Variovorax sp. PBL-E5: one gene and its partner. The protein of the gene in region 2 interacts with the protein of the main gene of each other region in a pairwise test. Links are inferred from orthologs where the notes say so. Each region holds a gene or a part of one and is shown on either strand. Other genes may lie near its edges.

What was found.
Region 1: the proteins of acpP (region 2) and WDLP6_RS11240 interact in binary tests that used the Escherichia coli proteins (3 or more experiments, as listed by UniProt). The link is inferred for Variovorax sp. PBL-E5 from one-to-one orthologs.

Annotation. Positions count from the first base shown.
Region 1 is NZ_LR594671.1:2,299,772-2,311,635, reverse strand. Bases 5,386-8,282 are described here. They hold WDLP6_RS11240 (YbgC/FadM family acyl-CoA thioesterase), read left to right. Parts: upstream 5,386-6,550; coding sequence 6,551-7,015; downstream 7,016-8,282. Other genes in these bases: tolA (cell envelope integrity protein TolA), read left to right, coding at 8,183-8,282; WDLP6_RS11230 (ExbD/TolR family protein), read left to right, coding at 7,742-8,179; tolQ (protein TolQ), read left to right, coding at 7,012-7,725; WDLP6_RS11245 (pyridoxal phosphate-dependent aminotransferase), read left to right, coding at 5,386-6,477. Also shown: type IV pilus modification protein PilV, read right to left, coding at 1-489; WDLP6_RS11275 (GspH/FimT family pseudopilin), read right to left, coding at 486-1,073; bifunctional diaminohydroxyphosphoribosylaminopyrimidine deaminase/5-amino-6-(5-phosphoribosylamino)uracil reductase RibD, read left to right, coding at 1,283-2,401; WDLP6_RS11265 (riboflavin synthase), read left to right, coding at 2,445-3,098; ribBA (bifunctional 3,4-dihydroxy-2-butanone-4-phosphate synthase/GTP cyclohydrolase II), read left to right, coding at 3,095-4,255; ribH (6,7-dimethyl-8-ribityllumazine synthase), read left to right, coding at 4,284-4,748; transcription antitermination factor NusB, read left to right, coding at 4,745-5,281; more of WDLP6_RS11245, read left to right, coding at 5,278-5,385; more of tolA, read left to right, coding at 8,283-9,166; dnaE (DNA polymerase III subunit alpha), read right to left, coding at 9,183-11,864.
Region 2 is NZ_LR594671.1:4,088,696-4,100,570, forward strand. Bases 6,322-9,229 are described here. They hold acpP (acyl carrier protein), read right to left. Parts: upstream 7,942-9,229; coding sequence 7,702-7,941; downstream 6,322-7,701. Other genes in these bases: WDLP6_RS19950 (hypothetical protein), read right to left, coding at 6,322-6,332; fabF (beta-ketoacyl-ACP synthase II), read right to left, coding at 6,364-7,608; fabG (3-oxoacyl-ACP reductase FabG), read right to left, coding at 8,044-8,787; fabD (ACP S-malonyltransferase), read right to left, coding at 8,813-9,229. In the rest of the region: lepA (translation elongation factor 4), read right to left, coding at 1-1,378; WDLP6_RS19930 (DegQ family serine endoprotease), read right to left, coding at 1,901-3,379; WDLP6_RS19935 (MucB/RseB C-terminal domain-containing protein), read right to left, coding at 3,461-4,519; WDLP6_RS19940 (sigma-E factor negative regulatory protein), read right to left, coding at 4,542-5,180; RNA polymerase sigma factor RpoE, read right to left, coding at 5,194-5,868; more of WDLP6_RS19950, read right to left, coding at 5,865-6,321; more of fabD, read right to left, coding at 9,230-9,766; WDLP6_RS19975 (beta-ketoacyl-ACP synthase III), read right to left, coding at 9,816-10,793; phosphate acyltransferase PlsX, read right to left, coding at 10,793-11,845. UniProt on the Escherichia coli protein: Carrier of the growing fatty acid chain in fatty acid biosynthesis.

The DNA of each region.
Region 1 (11,864 bases), 1.8 Mb from region 2 along the record:
GGAAAGGCTGGCCTTGGCGTCGTCGGCCGCGCCCACCGTCGCGTCGGGATCGCTCCACAGGATCCAGATGTCGGTCGCCAACGGGTTGACGGCATCGCGCTGCACGAACCCGTCGCCGCCGGGCAGACGCCGGCGCAATTCCTGCGCCCACTGTGCAAGGTCGATGGCCGCGAGATCGGCCGCGCTGCAGGGCGAGGAGGCGCAGGCCGGGATCGTCACCGCAGCGGTCGAATAGGCGTCCGTCTTGATGTAGCTCCCGGCCTCGAAACCGTCGACATTGCCGCGCATGCGCTCACCCAACTCGGCCGCAAGCTGCACGCCGATCGATTGGAACTGCGCCATCTTCACGTAGCGCAGTGAAGCCGCGGTCAGTCCGGCCAGGCCCAGGAGCCCGAACGACAGGACGAGCATCGCGATCAGCACTTCCAGCAGCGTCGAGCCGCCCTGTGCGGCGCACCGCACCGGGCGACGGGGGGCGAATGCGGTCATGTCGAGCAGGAGGCGGTGTCGTTGACCAGGCGCGCGCGGCCGACGATGCCGAGGCAGATCAGGCGCATGAAAGTGGAACCGCCGGTGCCCGGACGGAACAGGAAATTGGAAGCGCCGGTTCGCATGAGCCCTGTCGGCAAAAACTGGAGGTCCACGTTCAGGTTCTGCGTGATGGATCCGCTGCGCGCGAGCGTCCCCTGGGAACGCAGGAGCATGTCGCCGCCGTTCGCGTCGAACGCGCCGTCTGCGTTCAGGTCGGCGAACACGATCCATCCCGATGCCCAGTCCGAGCCTGCGCTGCACGACGGCATGGCCGCCGTATCGACGTCGGCGCTACGGCATACGCTGACCACCATCCCGCGCTTCATGGCTTCGGCGCGCGCGAAACTCAGCGTCGACATCAGCGCATTCACGCTGTTGGCGACGCCGTTGCGATCGATCAGACTGCGCATCGAAGGCACCGCCAGCGTCAACAGGATGGCGGAGATGGCGAACACCACCAGCATTTCGATCAGCGTGAAGCCCTGGCATCTTTCGATCCCTCGGCGCGCCCCGGCCAAAGCCGAGCAGAATGGTCGTTCCATGTCGCATGACCCACATGCGGCAAAGCGCGTGCGGAGTTGTCTCCCTGATTTAATTCGGCGAATTCTATGGATAACGTCTCGCAGCGATCGGCAAATCGACCAACGGGCCAAATTGCCGGACTAACGGCAGATGGCGTTTAAATATCGCGAAATATCGCAAATTGCAGACTCATACCGGCAATCCAATTCGTCATTCAATTCGCGTAGATATGAATAGAAATTTCCTGCCCATGGCGCGTGCGTTGGCGCTTGCTCGACAAGCGGGCACGGATACCGACCCGAATCCGCGCGTCGGTTGCGTGCTGGTCGACCCCAGCGGCGCGATCCTGGGCGAAGGCTGCACGCAGCCGGTGGGCGGTCCGCATGCCGAGGTCATGGCGCTGCGAGATGCCGCGAGCCGCGGCAGCGACGTAACGCAAGCCACGGCCTACGTGACCCTGGAGCCTTGTTCCCACCACGGCCGGACCGGCCCTTGCTGCGACGCGCTGATCCGCGCCGGCATTCGCAAGGTCGTCGCGTCGATGCCCGATCCGAATCCTCTCGTCGCGGGCCAGGGCTTCGAGCGCCTGCGTGCCGCAGGCGTCGAGGTCGAACTGGACGCGGGCGCAGAGGAAGTCCGCGAACTCAATCTCGGCTTCTTCAGCCGCATGGTCCGCAAGACACCCTGGGTGCGGCTCAAGGTCGCGGCTTCGCTGGACGGCAGGACCGGCCTTCACAACGGCGTGAGCCAATGGATCACCTCGGAGGCCGCGCGCACCGACGGCCACGCATGGCGCGCGCGCGCCAGCGCAGTGCTGACGGGCGTCGGCACGGTGATCGAGGACGACCCCCGCCTCGATGTCCGCCTGGTCGGGACGCCGCGCCAGCCGCACCTCGTGGTCGTCGACAGCCGGCTGCAAACGCCGCCCGAGGCGCGCATCTTCATGGCGGGCCGCGCGGTCTGGATCTACGCCGCAGTGCGAGACGATGCCAGGGCAGCGGCCCTGGAAGCGCGCGGCGCGACCCTGCGCTACCTGCCCGATGCGCGGGGCAAGGTGGACCTCGCCGCCATGCTGAAAGACCTGGCGGCCCGCGAAATCAACGAGTTGCACGTCGAGGCAGGCCACAAGCTCAACGGATCGCTGCTGCGCGAAGGGCTGGTCGACGAATTGCTGGTCTATCTGGCACCGAAGCTGATCGGCAGCGGCCTCGACATGGCCAGCGACCCCTACGCGGCGGGCCCGCTGACCGCGCTCTCGGCGGCCATGCCGCTCGATTTCAGGTCGGTCGACAGGCTCGGCCCCGACCTGCGCATCGTCGCCCGCGTGGCCGGCCGCGACCTGTTTTAGGGTTGGCCCCGACCCCCTGCCGCTTCTCTGCGAAAATGCGGCGATGTTCACCGGAATCATCACCGGCGTGGGGCGCATCGCCGCCGTCCACGACCTCGGCAGCTCTTCGTCCCACGGCAAGCGGCTCAGCATCGCGACGCCTGTCGGCTACCTCGACGATGTCGGCCTCGGCGACAGCATTGCGCTCAACGGCGCCTGCATGACCGTCACCACGCTCGATCCCGCGCAGCAGCTGTTCACCATCGACATCTCGGCCGAATCGCTGGCCAAGACCGCCGGCCTGGCCGAAGAGGCGACACGCGTCAACCTCGAAAAGGCGCTGCGCGCCAGCGACCGGCTCGGCGGCCACATCGTGTCCGGCCATGTGGACGGCATCGGCACCATCAGCCATTTCGCCCCGGTGGGCGAGAGCTGGGAATTGCGCGTGCTGGCGCCGCCCGAGCTCGCTCGCTTCTTGGCGTACAAGGGCTCCATCACCATCAATGGCGTGAGCCTCACCGTCAATACCGTGAACGACCGCGCCGACGGCAGCGAGATCAGCATCAACCTGATCCCGCACACGGTCGACCACACGGCGCTCGGCAGCCTCACGGCCGGCAGCCGCGTCAACCTCGAGATCGACACCGTCGCCCGCTACGTGGAGCGCATGCTCCAGGCCGGCGCCCTTCCCTCCGCACAGAAAGACAGCAGCCCATGAACGCATCCGTCACGCCGATCGCGGCCTCCCGCAGCGGCCCGGCGCCCGCGCCGATCTCCCCGGTCGAAGAGATCGTGGCCGAGATGCGCGCCGGCCGCATGGTGATCCTGGTCGACGAGGAAGACCGCGAGAACGAAGGCGACATCGTCATCGCCGCGGACCACGTGACGCCCGAAGCGATCAACTTCATGGCCCGCCATGCGCGCGGCCTGATCTGCCTGACGCTCTCGCGCGAGATGTGCGAGCGGCTGCAGCTGCCGCCGATGGTGGCGCGCAACGGCGCCAAGCACGCCACCGCGTTCACCGTCTCGATCGAAGCCGCCGAGGGCGTGACCACCGGCATCTCGGCGGCCGACCGCGCCCGCACCGTGCAGGCCGCGGTCGCGCGCGACGCCGTCGCGGCCGATCTGGTCCAGCCCGGCCACATCTTTCCGTTGCAGGCGGTCGACGGCGGCGTGCTGATGCGCGCGGGCCATACCGAGGCCGGCTGCGACCTCGCCTCGATGGCCGGCTGCTCGCCCGCCGCGGTGATCTGCGAGGTGATGAACGAGGACGGCACCATGGCCCGGCTGCCCGATCTGCAGGTGTTCGCGGCCGAGCATGGCCTCAAGGTCGGCACCATCGCCGCGCTCATCGAGCACCGCAGCCGCAACGAATCGCTGATCGAGAAGGTCGGCTGCCGCGAGATCCACACGGCCTGGGGCAACTTCACCGCCCATGCCTTCCGCGACAAGCCGAGCAAGGGCGTGCACCTGGCGCTGGTGCGCGGCCGATGGGATGCGGGCGACACGGTGGACGTGCGGGTGCACGAACCGCTCTCCGTGCTCGACGTGCTCGAAGTCAACCGCTCGCTGCACTCGTGGAGCCTCGATGCCAGCCTGGCCCACATCGCGGCCCAGGGCAAGGGCGTCGCCGTGCTGCTCAACTGCGGCGAGACGGGCGCTGAACTGCTGTCGCAATTCGACGGCACCGCGCGCCCCGCCCAGGCGCCGGAGCGCGGCCGCATGGACCTGCGCAGCTACGGCATCGGCGCGCAGATCCTGCGCGAATGCGGCGTTCACACCATGAACCTGCTCGGCACGCCGCGCCGCATGCCCAGCATGGCGGCCGGGTACGGCATGGAGATCGCCGGCTACATCACCAAGGAAGAAAAATGAAGACGCGACTCGCAAGGCGGATCCGCTGATGCAACACGCGAACAAGGGCACCGGTGCGCCGCTCGACGGCAAGGGCCTGCGCATCGGCATCGTGCAGGCGCGCTTCAATGAAGACATCACCGATGCGCTGGCGAAGGCCTGCCGCAGCGAACTCGCCGCGCTGGGCGTGGCCGATGACGACATCGACCACTTCAGCGTGCCCGGCGCACTCGAAGTGCCGGTCGCCTTGCAGGCGCTGGCCCGGCGCGGGCGCTATCACGCGCTGATCGCGCTGGGTTGCATCATCCGCGGAGAAACCTATCACTTCGAACTGGTGGCCAACGAATCGGGCGCCAGCGTGAGCCGCGTCGCGCTCGACCATCGCCTCCCGATCGCCAACGCGATCCTCACCACCGAGAACCTCGAACAGGCGATCGCCCGGCAGACCGACAAGGGCCGCGACGCGGCACGCGTCGCTGTCGAGATGGCGCAACTGCTCGCCACCTTTTCATGACCGAATCCACCAAGGCCGAGAACAACGGCAAGCCGCGCCAGTCGCGCACCGGCCTCACCAGCACCGGCGCGCGCAAGGCCTCCGCCAAGTCGAACCGCAGCCGCGCCCGCGAGTTCGCGCTGCAGGCGCTCTACCAGCACCTCGTCGGACGCAACGAGGCCGCGGCGATCGACGAGTTCACGCGCGACCTCGCTGGCTTCCACAAGGCCGATGCGGCGCACTATGACGCGCTGCTGCACGGATCGATCGAAGGCGCTGATCGGCTCGACGCGCTCATCGTGCCGCTGCTCGACCGCAAGCTCGAGGAGATCTCGCCGATCGAGCACGCGGTGATGTGGATCGGCGTCTACGAATTCCAGCACTGCCTCGACGTGCCATGGCGCGTGGTGCTCAACGAGTGCATCGAACTCGCGAAGGAATTCGGCGGCACCGACGGCCACAAGTACGTGAATGCGGTGCTCAACGGGCTCGCGCCGCAGCTGCGGCCGGCCGAGGTCGAAGCCGACCGCGCCAGCGGAAAGGCCCGGCCGTGAGGATTTCGAAGCGCGCCGAGCGCATCGAGCCTTTCTATGTGATGGAGGTCGCCAAGGCCGCCGCCACGCTGGCATGCGAGGTGGCGCACACCGAGCGGCCGATGATCTTCCTCAACATCGGCGAGCCCGATTTCACCGCGCCGCCGCTGGTGCAGGAAGCCGCCGCACGGGCCGTGCGCGCCGGCGCGACGCAGTACACGCAGGCCACGGGACTCGACCGCCTGCGAGAGCGCATCAGCGGCTGGTATGCCGAGCGCTTCGGCGTCGACGTGCCGGCGCGTCGCATCGTCATCACGGCCGGCGCATCGGCCGCGCTGCAGCTGGCCTGCCTCGCGCTGATCGAGGCCGGCGACGAAGTGCTGCTGCCCGATCCGAGCTATCCCTGCAACCGCCATTTCGTCACCGCGGCCGACGGCCGCGCCGTGCTCATCCCGACCACCGCGGCCGAACGCTTCCAGCTCAGCGCCGCGAAAGTCGAAGCCGCCTGGACCCCGCACACGCGCGGCGTGCTGCTGGCCTCGCCGTCCAACCCGACCGGCACCTCGATCGCGCCCGACGAACTGCGCCGCATCCACGACGTCGTCACGCGGCGCGGCGGCATCACGCTGATCGACGAGATCTACCTTGGCCTCTCGTACGACGCCACCTATGGCCAGACCGCGCTCGCCATCGACGACCAGGTCATCAGCATCAACAGCTTCAGCAAGTACTTCAACATGACCGGCTGGCGCCTCGGCTGGCTGGTGGTGCCCGACGTTCTCGTGCCGGCGATCGAGCGGCTGGCGCAGAACCTCTTCATCTGCGCCAGCACCGTCTCGCAGCATGCGGCACTGGCCTGCTTCGAGGCCGACAGCATCACCGAATACGAACGACGCCGCGCCGAGTTCAAGGCCCGGCGCGACTGGTTCATTCCGCAGCTCGATGCGCTGGGCCTCAAGGTGCCGGTGGTGCCCGACGGCGCCTTCTATGCCTGGGCCGATTGCTCGGCCTTCGGCGAGAAGCTCGGCATTTCCGGCAGCTGGGATTTCGCCTTCGAGGCCATGAAGCAGGCGCATGTCGCCATCACGCCCGGCCGCGACTTCGGCACCGACCAGACCGGCCGCTTCGTTCGCTTCTCGACGGCCAGCTCGATGGCCCATCTCGAGGAATCGGTCGCGCGGCTGCGCGCATGGGCCAGTGCGGCCATCGCCGCATGAGCGCAGCGCCGGGCCGCCCCAGGCAAGCTCGCTCCCGCTTGGCGGGAAGGCGCGAAGCGTCAAGGGTGCACCCATGACTTTTGTCTTTCCCATCCGCGTCTACTGGGAAGACACCGATGCCGGCGGCATCGTGTTCTATGCCAACTACCTGAAGTTCATGGAGCGCGCGCGCACCGAATGGCTTCGTTCGCTGGGCGTCGCCCAGGGCCGGCTGCGCGAGGAAAGTGGCGGCATCTTCGTGGTCAGCGAGACGCAGCTCAAGTACCATCGCCCGGCGCGGCTCGACGACGAACTGCTGGTTACAGCCGATCTGCGGGAGATCGGCTCCGCGTCGCTGATAATCGGTCAACGCGTGCTATCAAAATCAGAGCAAGGCCGTGCCGAGGGCGTTTCGCCCGAGCCCTTGCTGCTGTGCGAGGGCACGATCCGGATCGGCTGGGTCGATGCCGTCACGCTCCGACCTTCGCGTATGCCGCGGCAAGTTTCGGGAACCCTCGAGCGCTATGCGGGCTCCATGTCTCAACCTCATCAGCCATGAATCAAGAACTGTCGATCCTCAATCTCCTGGTCCATGCCAGTCTTCCGGTGCAGTTTGTGGTGGCGCTGCTGCTCATCGTGTCGGTTGCCAGCTGGGCTGCCATCTTCCGCAAGTTCTTCTCGCTCAAGCGCACGCGCGCGCTCAACGACGACTTCGAGCGCGAGTTCTGGTCCGGCACCAGCCTGAACGAACTCTTCGCGTCCGCCGCGCAGAACGCCAAGTTCGCCGGCCCGATGGAGCGCATCTTCGCTTCCGGCATGCGCGAATACCAGAAGCTGCGCGAACGCCACGTCAGCGATGCCGGCACCCTGCTCGACGGCGCGCGCCGCGCGATGCGGGCGAGCTTCCAGCGCGAACTCGACGCGATCGAGCAGAACCTCTCCTTCCTGGCCACCGTCGGCTCGGTCTCGCCCTATGTCGGCCTGTTCGGCACCGTGTGGGGGATCATGCATGCCTTCACCGGCCTGGCGGCGCTCGCGCAGGTCACGCTCTCGACCGTGGCGCCCGGCATCGCCGAGGCCCTGGTCGCCACCGCCATCGGCCTGTTCGCAGCCATTCCGGCCGTGGTGGCCTACAACCGCTTCGCACGCGAGATCGACAAGATCGCGATCGCGCTCGAGACCTTCATCGAAGAGTTCTCGAACATCCTGCAGCGCAACCTGACGGCGCACGTCAACCCGGCCTCGGTCACGCCGGCCACCGGGCGCTGAGGCGGAGTACCGCACCATGCCCGCCATGTCCTCCCGCGGCCGAGGCCGCCGCACGATCAACGAGATCAACATGGTCCCGTTCATCGACGTGATGCTGGTGCTCTTGATCATTTTCATGGTCACGGCGCCGCTGATCACGCCGAGCGTGATCAACCTGCCGAGCGTCGACCGCGCCAACAAGCAGCCCGACAAGCCGATCGAGATCGTCATCAAGAGCGACGACGAAGTGCAGATCAAGAAGGATCCGTCGATGGGCAGCGGCGGCATTTCCATTCCGATGACGCAGATCGGCTCGGCCGCCAAGACCGCGCAGGGCGGCGACGACCAGCGCCCGGTGATCATCAGTGCCGACAAGTCCGTCAAGTACGAAACCGTGGTCAAGGCGATGAACCAGCTCAAGCGCAGCGGCGTCGACCGCGTCGGGCTGTCGGTCACGACCACCGGCGCCAGGTAAGGCATGTCGCTCGCCGCCGACCGCCCCGAGTTCGCACCGCCGCCGCAGCGCGGCACGCCGCGCGCCGTGGTGCTTGCGCTGATCGCGCACGCGCTGCTGATCGCGGCGCTGACCTGGGGCGTGAACTGGAAGCGCGAAGCGGAGGACGAGGCGGTCGAGGCCGAGCTGTGGTCTTCGACCGTGCAGCAGGCCGCGCCACGGCTGTCGGCGCCGCCGACGCCCGTGCCGCCTGCGCCGGCCCCGAGGCCCGCGCCACCGCCGCCTCCGCCACCTCCCCCACCACCGCAGGCCGTGAAGCCGCCCGAGCCCACGCCCGCGCCGCGCGCGCCCGACATCGCCCTCGAGCGCGAGAAGAAGCAAAAGGAACAGAAAGAGCAGAAGGAGCGCGAGCTCGAGCAGCAGGCGCAACAGCAGAAGAAGCTCGACGCCGCCAAGAAGGCCGCGCAGGACAAGAAGGACGCCGAAGCCAGGCAGCGCGCCGAGGACGAGGCCGAGCGCAAGAAGGAAGAGCAGCAGAAGCAGGCCGAGCTGAAGAAGCAGCAGGACGCCGCGGCCAAGCAGGCCGAAGCGGCGAAGAAGAAAGAGGCCGACGCCAAGCAGGCGGCACAGCTGGCGGCGGACCGCGCAGCCACGCTCAAGCGCATGCAGGGCCTCGCGGGCGCAAGCGGCGACGACAACTCGAAGGGAACGGCGCTGAAGTCCTCGGGCCCGTCGGGCAGCTACGGCGGCCGGGTCGCGGCGGCCGTGCGGCCCAACGTGGTGTTCCCCGATGCCGATCTGGTGAGCGGCAATCCGGGCGCGGAGTTCGATGTGCGTCTGGCGCCCGATGGCACCATCGTCGGCACGCCCACGCTGACCAAGTCCAGTGGCCTGCCCGCCTGGGACGAAGCCGCGCTGCGTGCCCTGGAGAAGACGGAGAAGCTGCCGCGCGACATCGACGGCACCGTGCCGCCACGGCTGATCGTCACGCTGAAGCCCAAGCGCTGAAGCAGCGCTTCAGCCGCTATTCGTAGACCACCGCCGCACGCCCCGCATCGGCCTGCGCCATCCAGCTCGCCAGCGCCGCATCGGTCGGAAAGAACTTCGCGCGTTCGCCCAGCTGCAGTTCGACCTGCGCGCCGCCGCGCGCCATCGACAGCCGCACGCCGAGCCCTTGCAGCAGCTCGCCATGCTCGCTCTGTTCGGTGCGCGGCGGAAACTCCTTCACCAGCCGCGCGATGTCCGGCGCCTTGCCGTTGACCGCCACGCGCAGGAACTTGCCGAAGCGGCAGCGCGCCGTCGCCAGGTCCCACACCTGCTGAACCTGGAAGCGCGCCTCGAAGCCGCCGCGGCCAGGCTGCAGCCGGCCGCTCACGATCACCAGTTCGTCGTCCTTCAGCACGTTGCGGTTGGCGTTGAAGAGCGCCTCGTCGGCCGTCGCATCGATCGCGCCCGACTTGTCGTCGAGCTTGAAGATCGCGAGCCGGCCGCGCTGGCCGTTGATGACGCGGAAGTCGCTCACGATGCCCGCGATGACCTGCTGCTCGCGGCTGTCCATGAGCTCGTCGATCTCGCGCTTGCAGAAGCGCCGCACCTCGTGCGCGACCTCATCGAACAGGTGCCCCGACAGGTAGAAGCCGATCGCCGTCTTCTCGTAGGTCAGGCGTTCCTTCACGCCCCAGGGCGTGGCATCGATCAGGTCGGGCTCGGCCGTCGCGCTGCCGTGCTCGCTGTCGCCGAAGATGTCGACCTGTGCCGCATTGGCTTCGGTCGCGCTGGCGAACTCGAAGGCGCGGTCGAGCGAGGCGACCAGCGCGGCGCGGTTCTGCTGCAGCGAATCGAAGGCGCCGGCCTTGATCAGCGCCTCGACCGTGCGCTTGTTGATGCGCTGGCGGTCCACGCGCACGCAGAAATCGAACAGGCTCTGGAACGGACCACCCTCTTCCCGCGCCTTGACGATCGCCTCGACCGCGAGCTGGCCCGTGCCCTTGACCGCGCCGAGGCCGTAGCGGATCACCTTGTCGGTGACCGGCTCGAAGCGATGGTGGCCGCGATTGACATCCGGCGGCTCGAAGGTCATGCCGAAATTCTTCTGCGCGTCCTCGAACAACACCTTCAGCTTGTCGGTGTCGTCCATTTCCACCGTCATGTTGGCGCAGTAGAACTCGGCCGTGTAGTGGACCTTGAGCCAGCCCGTGTGATAGGCCAGGAGCGAATAAGCGGCCGCGTGCGACTTGTTGAAGCCGTAGCCCGCGAACTTCTCCATCAGGTCGAAGATCTCGTCGGCCTTGGGCTGGTCGATGTGGTTCTTGGCCGCACCGGCGCGGAAGATCTCGCGGTGCTCGGCCATCTCCTCGGCCTTCTTCTTGCCCATCGCGCGGCGCAGCAGGTCGGCGCCGCCGAGCGAGTAGCCGCCCAGGATCTGCGCCGTCTGCATCACCTGTTCCTGGTAGACCATGATGCCGTAGGTTTCCGACAGCATCTCCTCCACCAGCGGATGCGGATACTCGACCGGCTCGCGCCCGTGCTTGCGCGCGACGAAGCTCGGGATCAGGTCCATCGGACCCGGGCGGTACAGCGCGTTGAGCGCGATCAGGTCTTCCAGCCGCGTCGGCCGCGCATCCTTGAGCATGCCCTGCATGCCGCGCGATTCGAACTGGAACACCGCCTCGGTCTTGCCTTCGGCAAACAGCTTGTAGGTGGGCGAATCGTCGAGCCGGATGTTCTCGTAGGCGAAGTTCTCCTGGCCCTTGTGGCGCGCGACGATGAAGTCCTTCGCGATCTCGAGGATGGTCAGCGTCGCCAGGCCCAGAAAGTCGAACTTGACGAGCCCGACCGCCTCGACATCGTCCTTGTCGTACTGGCTCACGGCCGAGTCGCTGCCGGGCTGCTGGTAGAGCGGACAGAAGTCGGTGAGCTTGCCCGGCGCGATCAGCACGCCGCCCGCATGCATGCCGATGTTGCGCGTCATGCCTTCGAGCTTCTGCGCCAGCTCGACCAGCATGCGCACTTCCTCTTCCTTCTCGATGCGGGCCGCGAGTTGCGGCTCCATCTCGATCGCGTAATTGTTCTTGTCGCCTTCGGGCTTGGGCGACGGCGGATACTGGATCGTGACCGGCTGGCCGGGCTTGTTCGGAATGAGCTTGCTGATGCCGTCGCAGAACATGTAGCTCATGTCGAGCACGCGGCCGACGTCGCGGATCGCGGCGCGCGCGGCCATGGTGCCGAAGGTCGCGATCTGGCTCACGGCGTCGCGGCCGTACTTGTCCTTGACGTAGTCGATCACGCGGTCGCGGTTGCCCTGGCAGAAGTCGATGTCGAAGTCGGGCATCGAGACGCGCTCGGGATTCAGGAAGCGTTCGAACAGCAGCTTGTATTCGAGCGGATCGAGATCGGTGATCTTGAGCGCATAGGCCACCAGCGAGCCCGCACCCGAGCCGCGGCCCGGGCCGACCGGGCAGCGGTTCTTCTTGGCCCAGTTGATGAAGTCGCCGACGATCAGGAAGTAGCCCGGGAAGCCCATCTTGAGGATGGTGTTGATCTCGAACTCGAGCCGTTCGACGTAGCGAGGCCGCTCGGCATCGCGCTTGGCGGCATCGGGATAGAGATGCGCGAGCCGCTCTTCCAGCCCCTCGAACGAAGCGACGCGGAAATAGGCCTCGATCGGCATGCCGTCGGGCGTCGGGAAGTTCGGCAGCTGCGGCTT
Region 2 (11,875 bases):
CCAGCACGATCTCGCCGAGCGGCATCTCGTAGGTCAGCATGACCTGTCGGCCGTGGTAGGCCATGTTCATCTGCACGCCGCGCTTCTGATTGGCAAGCGTCATCACGGCGCCGACGTATTCCTGCGGCATGTAGAGATGAACCGTGACGATGGGCTCGCGGATCTCCGACATCCTGCCGATGTCGGGCATCTTCGACGGGTTCTCCACCATCACCACTTCGCCGTCGTTCTTCATGACCTGGTAGACGACGCTGGGCGCGGTCGTGATCAGGTCCTGATCGAACTCGCGCTCCAGCCGCTCCTGCACGATTTCCATGTGCAGCAAGCCGAGGAAACCGCAGCGGAATCCGAAGCCCAGCGCCTGGGACACTTCCGGTTCATAGTGCAGCGACGAATCGTTGAGCTTGAGTTTTTCCAGCGCGTCGCGCAGCGAGTCGTACTCGCTGGCCTCGGTCGGATAGAGGCCGGCGAAGACCTGCGGCTGGATTTCCTTGAAGCCAGGCAAGGCTTGCGTCGCCGTGGCGGCTGCGCCACCCGTGCCGGGCTTGATCAGCGTGACGGTGTCGCCCACCTTCGCGGCCTGCAGTTCCTTGATGCCCGCGATGATGAAGCCCACTTCACCCGCTTCGAGCGATGGACGAGGCTCCGTCGCCGGGGTGAAGACGCCGAGGTTGTCCGCGTTGTAGGTCGCACCCGATGCCATCAGCTTGATGCGCTCGCCCTTTGCGAGGCGGCCATCGACCACGCGCACCAGCATCACGACGCCCACGTAGGCATCGAACCAGCTGTCGACGATCATGGCCCGCAAGGCGGCGTTGGGATCGCCTCGGGGCGCGGGCACCTTGCTGACGATGGCTTCGAGGATCTCGTCGATGCCCATGCCGGTCTTGGCCGAGCAGGGAATCGCATCGGTCGCATCGATGCCGATCACGTCCTCGATCTCGGACTTCGCATTGTCGGGATCGGCTTGCGGCAGATCCATCTTGTTGAGCACCGGCACGACCTCGACGCCGAGATCGAGCGCGGTGTAGCAGTTGGCAACCGTCTGCGCTTCGACACCCTGGCTGGCATCGACGACGAGCAACGCGCCTTCGCACGCGGACAGCGAGCGGCTCACTTCGTAAGAGAAGTCGACATGCCCCGGCGTATCGATCAGATTGAGGTTATAGACCTGTCCATCGCGCGCCGTGTAGTGCAGTGCAGCGGTCTGCGCCTTGATGGTTATCCCACGCTCTTTCTCGATGTCCATCGAGTCGAGAACCTGTGCTTCCATATCGCGGTCGGCAAGTCCGCCGCAACGCTGTATCAAGCGGTCCGCGAGCGTCGATTTGCCATGATCGATGTGCGCGATGATCGAAAAGTTTCTGATGTGATTCATCAACGAGAACGCTTAAGTACTTGAATTGGTTCGTGCGCGGAAAGCGACAGGCAAGAAAAAAGGGCGCGTCCCCGAGAGACGCGCCCTGAACCAACAAGCAATGGCAACTGCAGTAGTTGGAACTTCATTGTAGGCAAAAAGGGGGGCGCGTACAGCCGGGCCGAAGCCCCGGAACCGTCGTTGCAGGTCAGCAACATGGAGGTTATGAACAGCTTATCAACACGATCGGTGGACCGTTTCCTTAACAACTTGTGGGCGATCTGTGGAGCGCCGGTGGACGGGTGCCTCACATCTCGCATGGTGAAGAGAGGGCCCTTGCTTATGCGCACTCCGGCGAGGCGACGGAGCCTATTCTACTGAAATTCATCGTTAGCTCGGCAACAAGTTAGTGAATACAAACAAATATAGATCTTCCGATGCGCCAAGAATTTTTTATTTCCGTGCTCGCCGTCGTCGCAAAGCTACCAAAAAAGGGCCCCAAACCCGACTGCAGGGTGGGGCCACTTGACGCTGAGCGCCGGATCAGCGTGAAGGCCGGATCAGTGCGTATTGGGCCCAGTCACCTCGCCTGAAAAGCACGCTGATCGGCTTGGCCTTGTCAGCCTTCGCCAGCACCGACTCGAATTCCTTGACGCTGGAAATCTCGACGTTGCTGATCGCAAGCACGATGTCACCCTCGCGCAAGCCAGCCCTGGCGGCGGCTTCGGCGGCCGCGTCGACCCTGACGCCGTTCTTGAGCTTGAGCTCCTTTTTCTGCGCCTCCGTGAGATCGCTGAGTGCGAGTCCCAGCGACTTGGCGGCGGCGGACGCGGGCGACTTGGTGGGTGACTCATCCCGCTCCGACGCACGCTTGGCAGGCTTGTCGGGCTCGATCTCCGCCACCGTCACGGACAGATCGCGCGTGCTGCCGCGGCGAAACACCGTGACGGAACTCTTGGTGCCCGGCTTCGTGTTGCCCACGAGGCGCGGGAGGTCGCTGGGTTTTTCGATGGTCTTGCCGTCGAACTTGGTGATGATGTCGCCCGGCTCGATTCCGCCCTTGTCGCCCGGCGATCCGGCTTCGACGCCGCGCACCAGAGCGCCCTGGGCCTTGCCCAGGCCGATGGACTCGGCAACGTCCTTCGTGACCTGGTCGATCTGCACACCGATGCGCCCACGCGAAACCCGGCCGGTGGCACGCAGCTGATCGCTGACGCGGATGGCTTCGTCGATCGGGATCGAGAACGAAATGCCCATGAATCCGCCCGAGCGCGAGTAAATCTGGCTGTTGATGCCCACCACCTCGCCCCGCATGTTGATCAGCGGGCCGCCGGAATTTCCGGGGTTGATGGCAACGTCGGTCTGTATGAACGGCAGGTAGTCGCCCGTGTCGCGCTGCTTGGCGCTCACGATGCCTGCTGTCACGGTATTTTCGAGGCCGAACGGCGACCCGATGGCCATCACCCATTCGCCCACGCGCAGCTTGGATACGTCGCCCACCTTGACCGCCGGCAGCCCCGTCGCATCGATCTTCACGACAGCCACATCGGTCCGCTTGTCGACGCCAATCAACTTCGCCTTGAATTCGCGCTTGTCGGTCAGCGTGACGAGCACCTCCGACGCATCTTCCACCACATGTGCGTTGGTCATCACAAAGCCGTCGGACGTGAGGATGAAGCCGGAACCCACGCCTCGCGGGCGCTCTTCCTCCTGCGGCGCTTGCGGCCGGTTCGAGCGCGGTCCCTGGCGCGGCGTCCCGGGCATCGGTTGGCCGAAGAAACGGCGGAAGAACTCCTGCATTTCCTCGTCCATTTCGCCATTGCCCTGCGACGTCACCTTTTCGACGGTTCGGATATTGACCACCGCCGGTCCAACTTGATCGACGAGATCGGTAAAGTCGGGAAGGGTCCGCACCTGCGCATGGGCCGGCATGGCCGGCAGGAAAGCGGCGGCGGAAGCAAGGGCAAGCGCGCCCGCCATCAGGTATGAACGGATTTTGTTCCCCTCGATCTTGAACATCATCGGTTTCTTTCGTATGAGAGAGCTAAGACAACAACAATACCTTCAACGGCTCGCCGAAGTTTTCAGGCGTCCGGAGAGCGATCAGTGCGTGTGGACAAGACTGTGGGCAAATGCGTCGAGCGTCTGTGGCGGCACTTCGCCGACCGCCGTCAGCCACCAATCGCCATCCTTGCCGGTCAGTCGGCGCGTCAGCGTGTAGGTGGCGCCCAGCGCAAGAACAACTTCCCGAGGCTGACGCTGCGCATCGTAAGGCTCGACGAACAGCGAAACCGATGCAAGGCCGTCCGAAAAAGTCCATTGCATCGTGTGGCCCTGCGGACCATCACCCATCGGACGCCGGTAACAGCTGATCGGCCTGAAGCCGGCGATCGGCGTCTTGAGCGACCAGCCTTCTTTCGACGCCGTGGTGCGCTCGAGCTCGGACTTCTCGATCCGGTAGCCCGCGGTGCTGCTCATCATCTGTGCGAGCGCATGCGCCTTGACCGGTGCATCGAGTTGAAGCTCAGAAAATGCGGACTGCTCGATCACCCGGTTCTCGTTGTCGATGGTCTGAAGCTTGACCACCAGGCCCGTGCGCCGTTCGCTCCAGACGCGGTAGCCGAAGCGCAGGCCGTCGCTCGGCTCGAGTTGGACCACGTCCGCATCGAACCCGGCAACCCGGTCCTTGCCGAGCACGCGCGCGTTGTAGAAATCGTCAATGGAAGAATCAGGACTGCCGAGGAGATTGGGAAACAGTTCGAGATTTTCCCGTTTCTCGCTCTTAACGATCTTGGCCTCGGGCAAGAAGGTCATGACCTGATCGTTGCGGCGGAAGGTCGAGCGCGGCGGCCCCGAAAGAGCCTCGATGCGCTCCATCTGGAGATCGCCTTCGCACACGTGCCAGATACGGGCGCTCGACAGGTTGCCCACCGCCGCGGAAACCACGAAGGTGCCCGCATAGCTGCGCTGTCGTGAGGCGGCATGCATGCGCTGCAGCCATTCGACCGCCCCGAGCTTTGGCATCTCCCCGCCTGAGGCGTTGGCCCAGCTTTTTGGAGGCGGCACGGGCGCGCGACCTTGTGCCACCGCGGCCTGCCCGGCGCACAAGGCAGCCATCAGAACCACGGCCCCGCGCGCGGAAGTCGACATTGGAACAATCATCTCGACAGTTGCAGGCGCGCGTTCAGCGCGAGGGGCCTTCGAAGGTGGCATTGCGCAGAAAGCCGGAAGGCATTTGCGCGCCGCCGACCTGCCGGTGCGCTTCGAGCAACTGATCCAGACGAGGATCGCGCAGCATGACCTGCGGGCCGCCGCTTCCGACAACCACCCGCGTCGGCGTGAACGAGGACATGGCCTGCTGAGGCGAAATCGACGCGGCAAGCACCGAATTCGAGGTCTGTTGCTGCGCCAGTTGTGCATCGCCGGGCTGGGGGGCGGCGCTGCCGCCGACCCAATTCCATCCGATCGCCGCCGCCGCCGCCAACGAGGCCGCCCCCGCAACGAGCTTCCATCGAAAGACCGGCTCATTGGCTGCTTCGAGACGAGGCGTGGCAGCAGGCTGCGGCTCGACGAACAGCGAAACAGGCGCGGCCGGCTCCGCCTCGAGGCGACGCTGCAGCCGGGAAAGGAATTCGGAAGAATCGCTGCAGGCGGTATGAACACCGGAACGCAGCACGTCGCCGACGAGGTGGTACGTGTGCCAGGTCGCGCGCAACTCGCCTTCGCTGCCGACCTTGCCGATCGCCTGCGCGAATTCATCGCCTTGCAAATAGCCATCGACGAGTGCCGACACCTGCTCGCGACCTGTACTTGTGTGGTTCATTTCATTCACCTGCTTACCAACGTTTGCCGGACTGGTTGTCCAGCAATGGCTTGACCTTTGCCGAAATGGCTTCACGCGCCCGGAAAATCCGCGACCGCACCGTGCCGATCGGGCAGTTCATCACTTCGGCGATCTCTTCATAACTCATCCCTTCGATCTCGCGCAGCGTGACGGCCTGCCGCAATTCGGCGGGCAGCGCCTCCATGGCCGTTTCGACGGCCTCGGCGATCTCGTTGGCAGCCATGACGGATTCGGGCGTCTCGTCGCTGATTGGTTCGTTTCCGGGCCGGTAAGTTTCATCGTCGTCTTCGGAAGACGAGCGCAGGGCGCTTTCGGAGACGGTCGGGTCGCGCTTCATGTCGACCAGGGCTTTCTTGGCCGTATTGACGGCGATGCGGTAGAGCCAGGTGTAGAACTGCGCTTCGCCGCGGAACTGATGCAGCGCCCGGTAGGCCCGGATGAAGGTTTCCTGCGCAATGTCCTCGACCAGATTCACGTCCCGCACCATCCGGCCGATCAGCCGCTCGATGCGCCGCTGGTACTTGATCACCAGCAGTTCGAATGCCTTCTGGTCGCCGGCGACCGTTCGCTGCACGAGTTGAAAGTCGACTTCGCCAGGCCTCGGCTCTGCGGCGGGCGCGCCGGTCAAACCGGCGTCCGGTGGCACGGGCGGCAAGGAAGCGGTCATGAGAGGGGGTGATGTCCGCTGGCGGACGCTGCGCGCCCGGAGCCGGCGGCCGATCCCGCTGACGGAGCGCGCGAATATACCGCACGGCGCAGATCTCGCCAGCGTTCCGGCTTTGCATGTCGGTCGAGCCAGATCCAGCGCTGCGTGCGACCGGACTCGATCACGCGCACCAGCAGCAAGGATTGCAAGTCGAGCGCCACATGCGCTGCCGCGGCCCGCAGCACCGTGCTGCCTGAAAGCGACCAATGCTGGCCGTCGAAACTCAGTTCGGCGGGCGCGGCACGGCGGCTGAAATCTCGCCAGGCCAGCGCGCTGGCAAGGGCGACGCCCAGGGTCAACGACGCCTGCCGCCAACCGAAGGCCTCGAATCGAATGCTCACGAAAACGGATGAACCGACGCCGAAGATCCAAATGATCAGGACCAGCAGATCCGCATTGCGCGAGCGCCCCACCGGATAACTCACCGACGGGGCGCCGTGCATAGGTCGGAGGAAATCAAACGCGCTTGAACACCAGCGAGCCGTTGGTGCCGCCGAAGCCGAAATTGTTCTTGAGCGCGACGTCGATCCTGAGATCGCGCGCCTCGTTGGCGCAATAGTCGAGATCGCACTCCGGATCCTGATTGAAGATGTTGATCGTGGGGGGGCTCTTCTGCTCATGCACCGCCAGCACGGTAAACACGGACTCGATGCCGCCGGCACCGCCCAGCAGGTGACCCGTCATCGATTTCGTCGAATTCACGACCAATTTGCGGGCATGGTCGCCAAAGGCATTCTTGATCGCGTTGGTTTCATTGACGTCGCCGATCTGCGTCGAGGTGCCGTGCGCATTCAGATACTGAATCTGATCAGTGTTGACGCCCGCGTTGTTCAAGGCCATCACCATGGACCGACGCGGCCCGTCGACGTCAGGAGCGGTCATATGAAACGCATCGGCGCTCAGGCCGAAACCCGACACCTCGGCGTAGATCTTGGCTCCGCGTGCCTTCGCGTGCTCGTATTCCTCGAGTACCAGCACGCCAGCGCCTTCTCCGAGAACAAAGCCATCGCGATCGCAATCCCAGGGACGGGAGGCGGTGGCCGGATCGTCATTGCGCGTCGACAGCGCACGCGCCGCGGCGAATCCGCCGATGCCGAGCGGCGATACCGTGGATTCCGAACCACCGGCGATCATCACATCCGCATCGCCATATTCGATCATGCGCGCGGAGACGCCGATCGCGTGCAGGCCGGTGGTGCATGCGGTGACGATCGCAATGTTCGGGCCCTTGAACCCGTATTTGATCGACACGTGGCCCGAGATCATGTTGATGATCGACGCCGGCACGAAGAACGGCGATACGCGGCGCGGCCCGCGATTGACCAGTTCGCCATGGGTTGCCTCGATCAGAGGCAGTCCCCCGATTCCGGAACCAATATTGCAGCCGATGCGTACCGCCTCCTCGTGAGGCAGCGCGTCGCCGGTCGGCAAGCCGCTGTCCTGCACTGCCTGTATCGCAGCCGCGAGCCCCAGATGGATGAAGCGATCCATATGGCGCGCTTCCTTCTCGGGTATGTACTTCGTGATGTCGAAGCCCTTGACCTCGCCCGCGAATTTGCAGGCGAAGGCACTCACATCGAACTTGGTGATCGTGTCGATGCCCGACTTCCCGGCCAACAGGTTGGCCCAGGATTCGGCGACGGTATTTCCGACAGGAGAGAGGCAACCGAGCCCGGTCACGACGACGCGGCGTTTGGTCATGCCGGCAAACCTTTCTGGAAGCGCCGAGGCTGTCGTGCGACGCATGCGGACATCAACGCCGCAGGCCGGAACGAGCGTTCAGCGAGGCCGATTTCAGGCCTTTTGATTCTTGGTGGCGTAGTCGACGGCATTCTGGACCGTCGTGATCTTCTCGGCATCTTCGTCGGGGATCTCGATGCCGAACTCGTCTTCGAGCGCCATCACGAGTTCGACCGTGTCGAGCGAGTCTGCGCCAAGGTCGGCGACGAAAGCCTTTTCGTTGGTGACCTGGGACTCTTCAACGCCGAGCTGCTCGGCAATGATTTTCTTGACACGTGCTTCGATATCGCTCATTTGGTTCCCTCTGAGGGTTGTAGGTAATCGGGGATTTTAGCCGGCCGCATTGTGGCATTTGCCACGCGGCCGTTCGAGAAAAGTGGGTGGCCCCGCGGGCGCTCACATGTGCATGCCGCCGTTGACGTGCAACTCCTGCCCCGTGACGTAAGCCGCCTGGGGTGAAGCCAGATACGCGACCGCATGCGCAATATCGGCTGGTTTGCCGAGATGGCCTAGCGGAATCGCCGAAAGCAGCGCCTGCTGCTGCGCTTCGGGCAGGCTGGCCGTCATGTCGGTCTCGATGAAGCCGGGCGCCACGCAATTGACCGTGATATTGCGACTGCCGAGCTCGCGCGCCAAGGCACGCGTCATTCCAGCAACACCGGCTTTGGCGGCCGCATAGTTGGCCTGGCCAGCGTTGCCCGCCGCGCCCACGACGCTGGTGATATTGACGATACGGCCATAGCGCTGCTTCATCATGGGGCGAATCACCGCACGGGACACGCGGAAAACGGCCTTGAGGTTGGTGTCGAGCACAGCATCCCAGTCGTCGTCCTTCAATCGCATGGCGAGGGTGTCGCGGGTGATGCCGGCGTTGTTGACCAGCACATGAATGGCACCGTAAGCCTTGACGATTTCATCGACCAGCGTTTCGACCGCCTTCACGTCGTTGACGTTAAGCGCCCGCCCTCGGCCGTCATGGGCACTCAGAGCGGACGTGATCTTGGCAGCCCCTTCGTCTGTGGTCCCGGTTCCGATGACCTTGAGACCACGCTGTGCCAGCTCGAGCGCAATCGCCGCGCCGATGCCGCGCGACGCGCCAGTAACCAGTGCGATCTGGCCTTCGAATCTTGGTGTACTCATAGAAGAAAATCCGGAATCTCGGCTTTCAGCCACCGAGCAGTTGCCTGGTTTCGGCGAGCGTCGCCGGGTCATACATCGATACAGCGGCAAGTTCCGGCGCGATGCGCTTGGCCATCCCCGCCAGAACCCTGCCCGGACCACATTCGACAATGGCGTCGACGCCCCTGTTTTTCAACGCCTGAACGCTTTCCACCCATCGCACCGGCCCGGCCGCTTGCCGGACCAATGCCGCCCGAATGCGATCGGAGTCGACTTCGATGCTGACATCGATGTTGTTGACAACGGGAATCTGCGGCGTGGCCAGGCTGATCGACGCCAGCCGCTCGCGCAACGCCTCGGCAGCCGGCTTCATCAGGCTCGAATGGAAAGGCGCGGATACCGGAAGCAGCAGCGCGCGCTTGGCGCCGTTGCCCTTGAGGATCTCGCAGGCCTTGTCGACGGCCGCCTTGCTGCCTGCGATCACGGTCTGCACCGGATCATTGAAATTCACCGCCTCGACGATTTCAGCGCTACCGGGGCCGAATGTGGCCGTCGCTTCGGCGCAACCTTCCTTCACCTTCTCAGCATCCATGCCAAGGATCGCCGCCATCGCGCCAACGCCGACGGGCACGGCATGCTGCATGGCCTGTGCCCGGAAACGCACCAAAGGCGCGGCCTGCACCAAGGTCAAGACTTCGGATGCCACCAATGCGGAATATTCGCCCAGCGAGTGGCCCGCCACGACCGACGGCTTGGCGCCGCCTTCTGCGAGCCATGCCCGCCATGCCGCGATGCTCGCGACCAACATGACGGGCTGCGTGTTGGTGGTCAAGGCAAGCGCTTCTTTCGGGCCTTCGTGGATGAGCCGTGCGACATCTTCGCCCAGCGCATCGGATGCCTCGTGCAGCGTTTCAGCGACCGCGGGATGATCGCCCCAGGCGTCCAGCATCCCCACAGCTTGAGAGCCCTGTCCCGGAAAGACAAAAGCAAAGGACTTCATTCTTGGTATCTCCGATCGCGTCACAGCCTTTCCCAAGGCAGCGCCCGCGCTACAAGTCCAGCAGTATTGCACCCCAGGTGAAGCCGCCACCCACGCCTTCGAGCATGACGGTATCACCCTTTTTGACCTTGCCTGAACGCACGGCCTCGTCCAGGGCCAGCGGAACGGAAGCCGCAGAAGTGTTGCCGTGCTCGCCGACCGTCACGATCAGCTTTTCGAGCGGCACTTTCAGCTTTCTTGCAGTTCCCTCCATGATGCGGATGTTGGCTTGATGAGGAATCAGCCAATCGATATCCGCCTCCGTCTTGCCCGCCTTCTGCAATGTGTTGCGTGCGGCATCCTCCAGCACGCGAACGGCCAGTTTGAAAACAGCCTGTCCGTCCATGTGAAGCAGTGGCGTCCCGAGCACGTTGCCGCCGGACACATGACCAGGGACGCACAGGATGCCCACGTGCTTGCCATCGGCGTGCAAGTCACTCGCAAGGATGCCCGGCTCTTCGCTGGCCTCGAGCACTACGGCGCCGGCGCCGTCGCCGAACAGAACGCAAGTCGTGCGATCGTTGAAGTCAAGAATGCGCGAAAACACTTCTGCACCGACGACCAAGGCGCATTTGGCGGTGCCGGTGCGAACCATTGCGTCGGCGACCGTGAGCGCATACACGAAGCCGCTGCAAACCGCCTGGACGTCGAATGCCGGACATCCGGCAATGCCGAGCTTGTTCTGAAGGATCGCCGCCGAGGAAGGGAACACCATGTCGGGCGTCGAAGTGGCAACGATGATCAGATCGATGTCGGCGGCAGTGCGGCCGGCTGCCTCGATGGCATGCCTGGCGGCTTCCAGTGCCAGATCACTGCTCGTGACCTCAGGCGCTGCGAAATGTCGAGCGCGAATGCCAGTGCGCTCGATGATCCATTGGTCGGAGGTCTCGATGCCGCGTGCAGCGAGTTCGAGCGCGAGATCATCGTTGGTCACCCGGCGTGGGGGCAGATAGCTGCCAGTGCCGGTAATGCGGGAAAAAGCGGTCATCAAGCGTGGAGTGCCGCCGCGTCGGCCGGCACCGCCGATTTCTGCCGGGCAAGCAATGGCGCGGCGTGGGCGATGCGGGCCCGCACGCGATCGAGCAGGTTGTTGCGAGCGGCATCATAAGCGCGATCCAGCGCATGGCCGAAGGCCACTTCGTCCGCGGACCCATGGCTCTTGAACACCAGCCCCCGCAGCCCGAGCAAGGCTGCGCCGTTGTAGCGACGGTGGTCGAGTCGACGCTTAAGCGCCTTTAGAACAGGATAGGAGACGATGGCAGCAAATTTACTGAAAAAGCCGTTCGAATACTCAATCCTGAGAAAGTCCACGATCATGGAGGCGACACCTTCGGTTGCCTTCAATGTCACGTTGCCGACAAAACCGTCACACACCACGATGTCGGTCGTGCCCTTGAAAATATCGTTGCCCTCGACGTTTCCATAAAAATTCAGATCCTGAGAACTCGCGGCCTTTTGAAGCAGTTGACTGGCTCTTTTGATCGCTTCACTGCCCTTTATCGCTTCTTCGCCCACATTCAGCAATCCCACGCTGGGCGATTCGTTGCCTGTGAGTGCGGATACGAGAGCCGATCCCAGCACGGCAAACTGCAGCAGATCCTCGGCATCGCAATCCACATTGGCACCAAGGTCGAGCACTGTGGTGGCTCCGCCCTTGCTGTTGGGAAGTTGAGGAGCGATGGCGGGTCTGTCGATGCCATCGAGGGTTTTCAGAAGATAGCGGGCAATAGCCATCAAAGCGCCAGTGTTGCCAGCAGATATTGCTGCCTGTGCAGCACCGTCCTTGACCTGCTGGATTGCCACACGCATCGAGGAGTCTTTTTTCTTGCGCAGAGCAACCTCGATAGGGTCATCCATGCCAACCACTTCGCTGGCACCAATCACCGTGGCGCGCGGATGAGAGAAGTCTGCGAGCGCTGCGGGCGCTCCGACCAGGAGCAGCGAGGCCTCGGCATGCCGCTCAAGAAATGCCCTGCAGGCCGCGAGCGTGACGCGCGGCCCGTGATCGCCGCCCATGCAATCAACTGCAAGGGTGATCACAGGGCGCCCCGTAGGGGCTTCGGAAGAAGT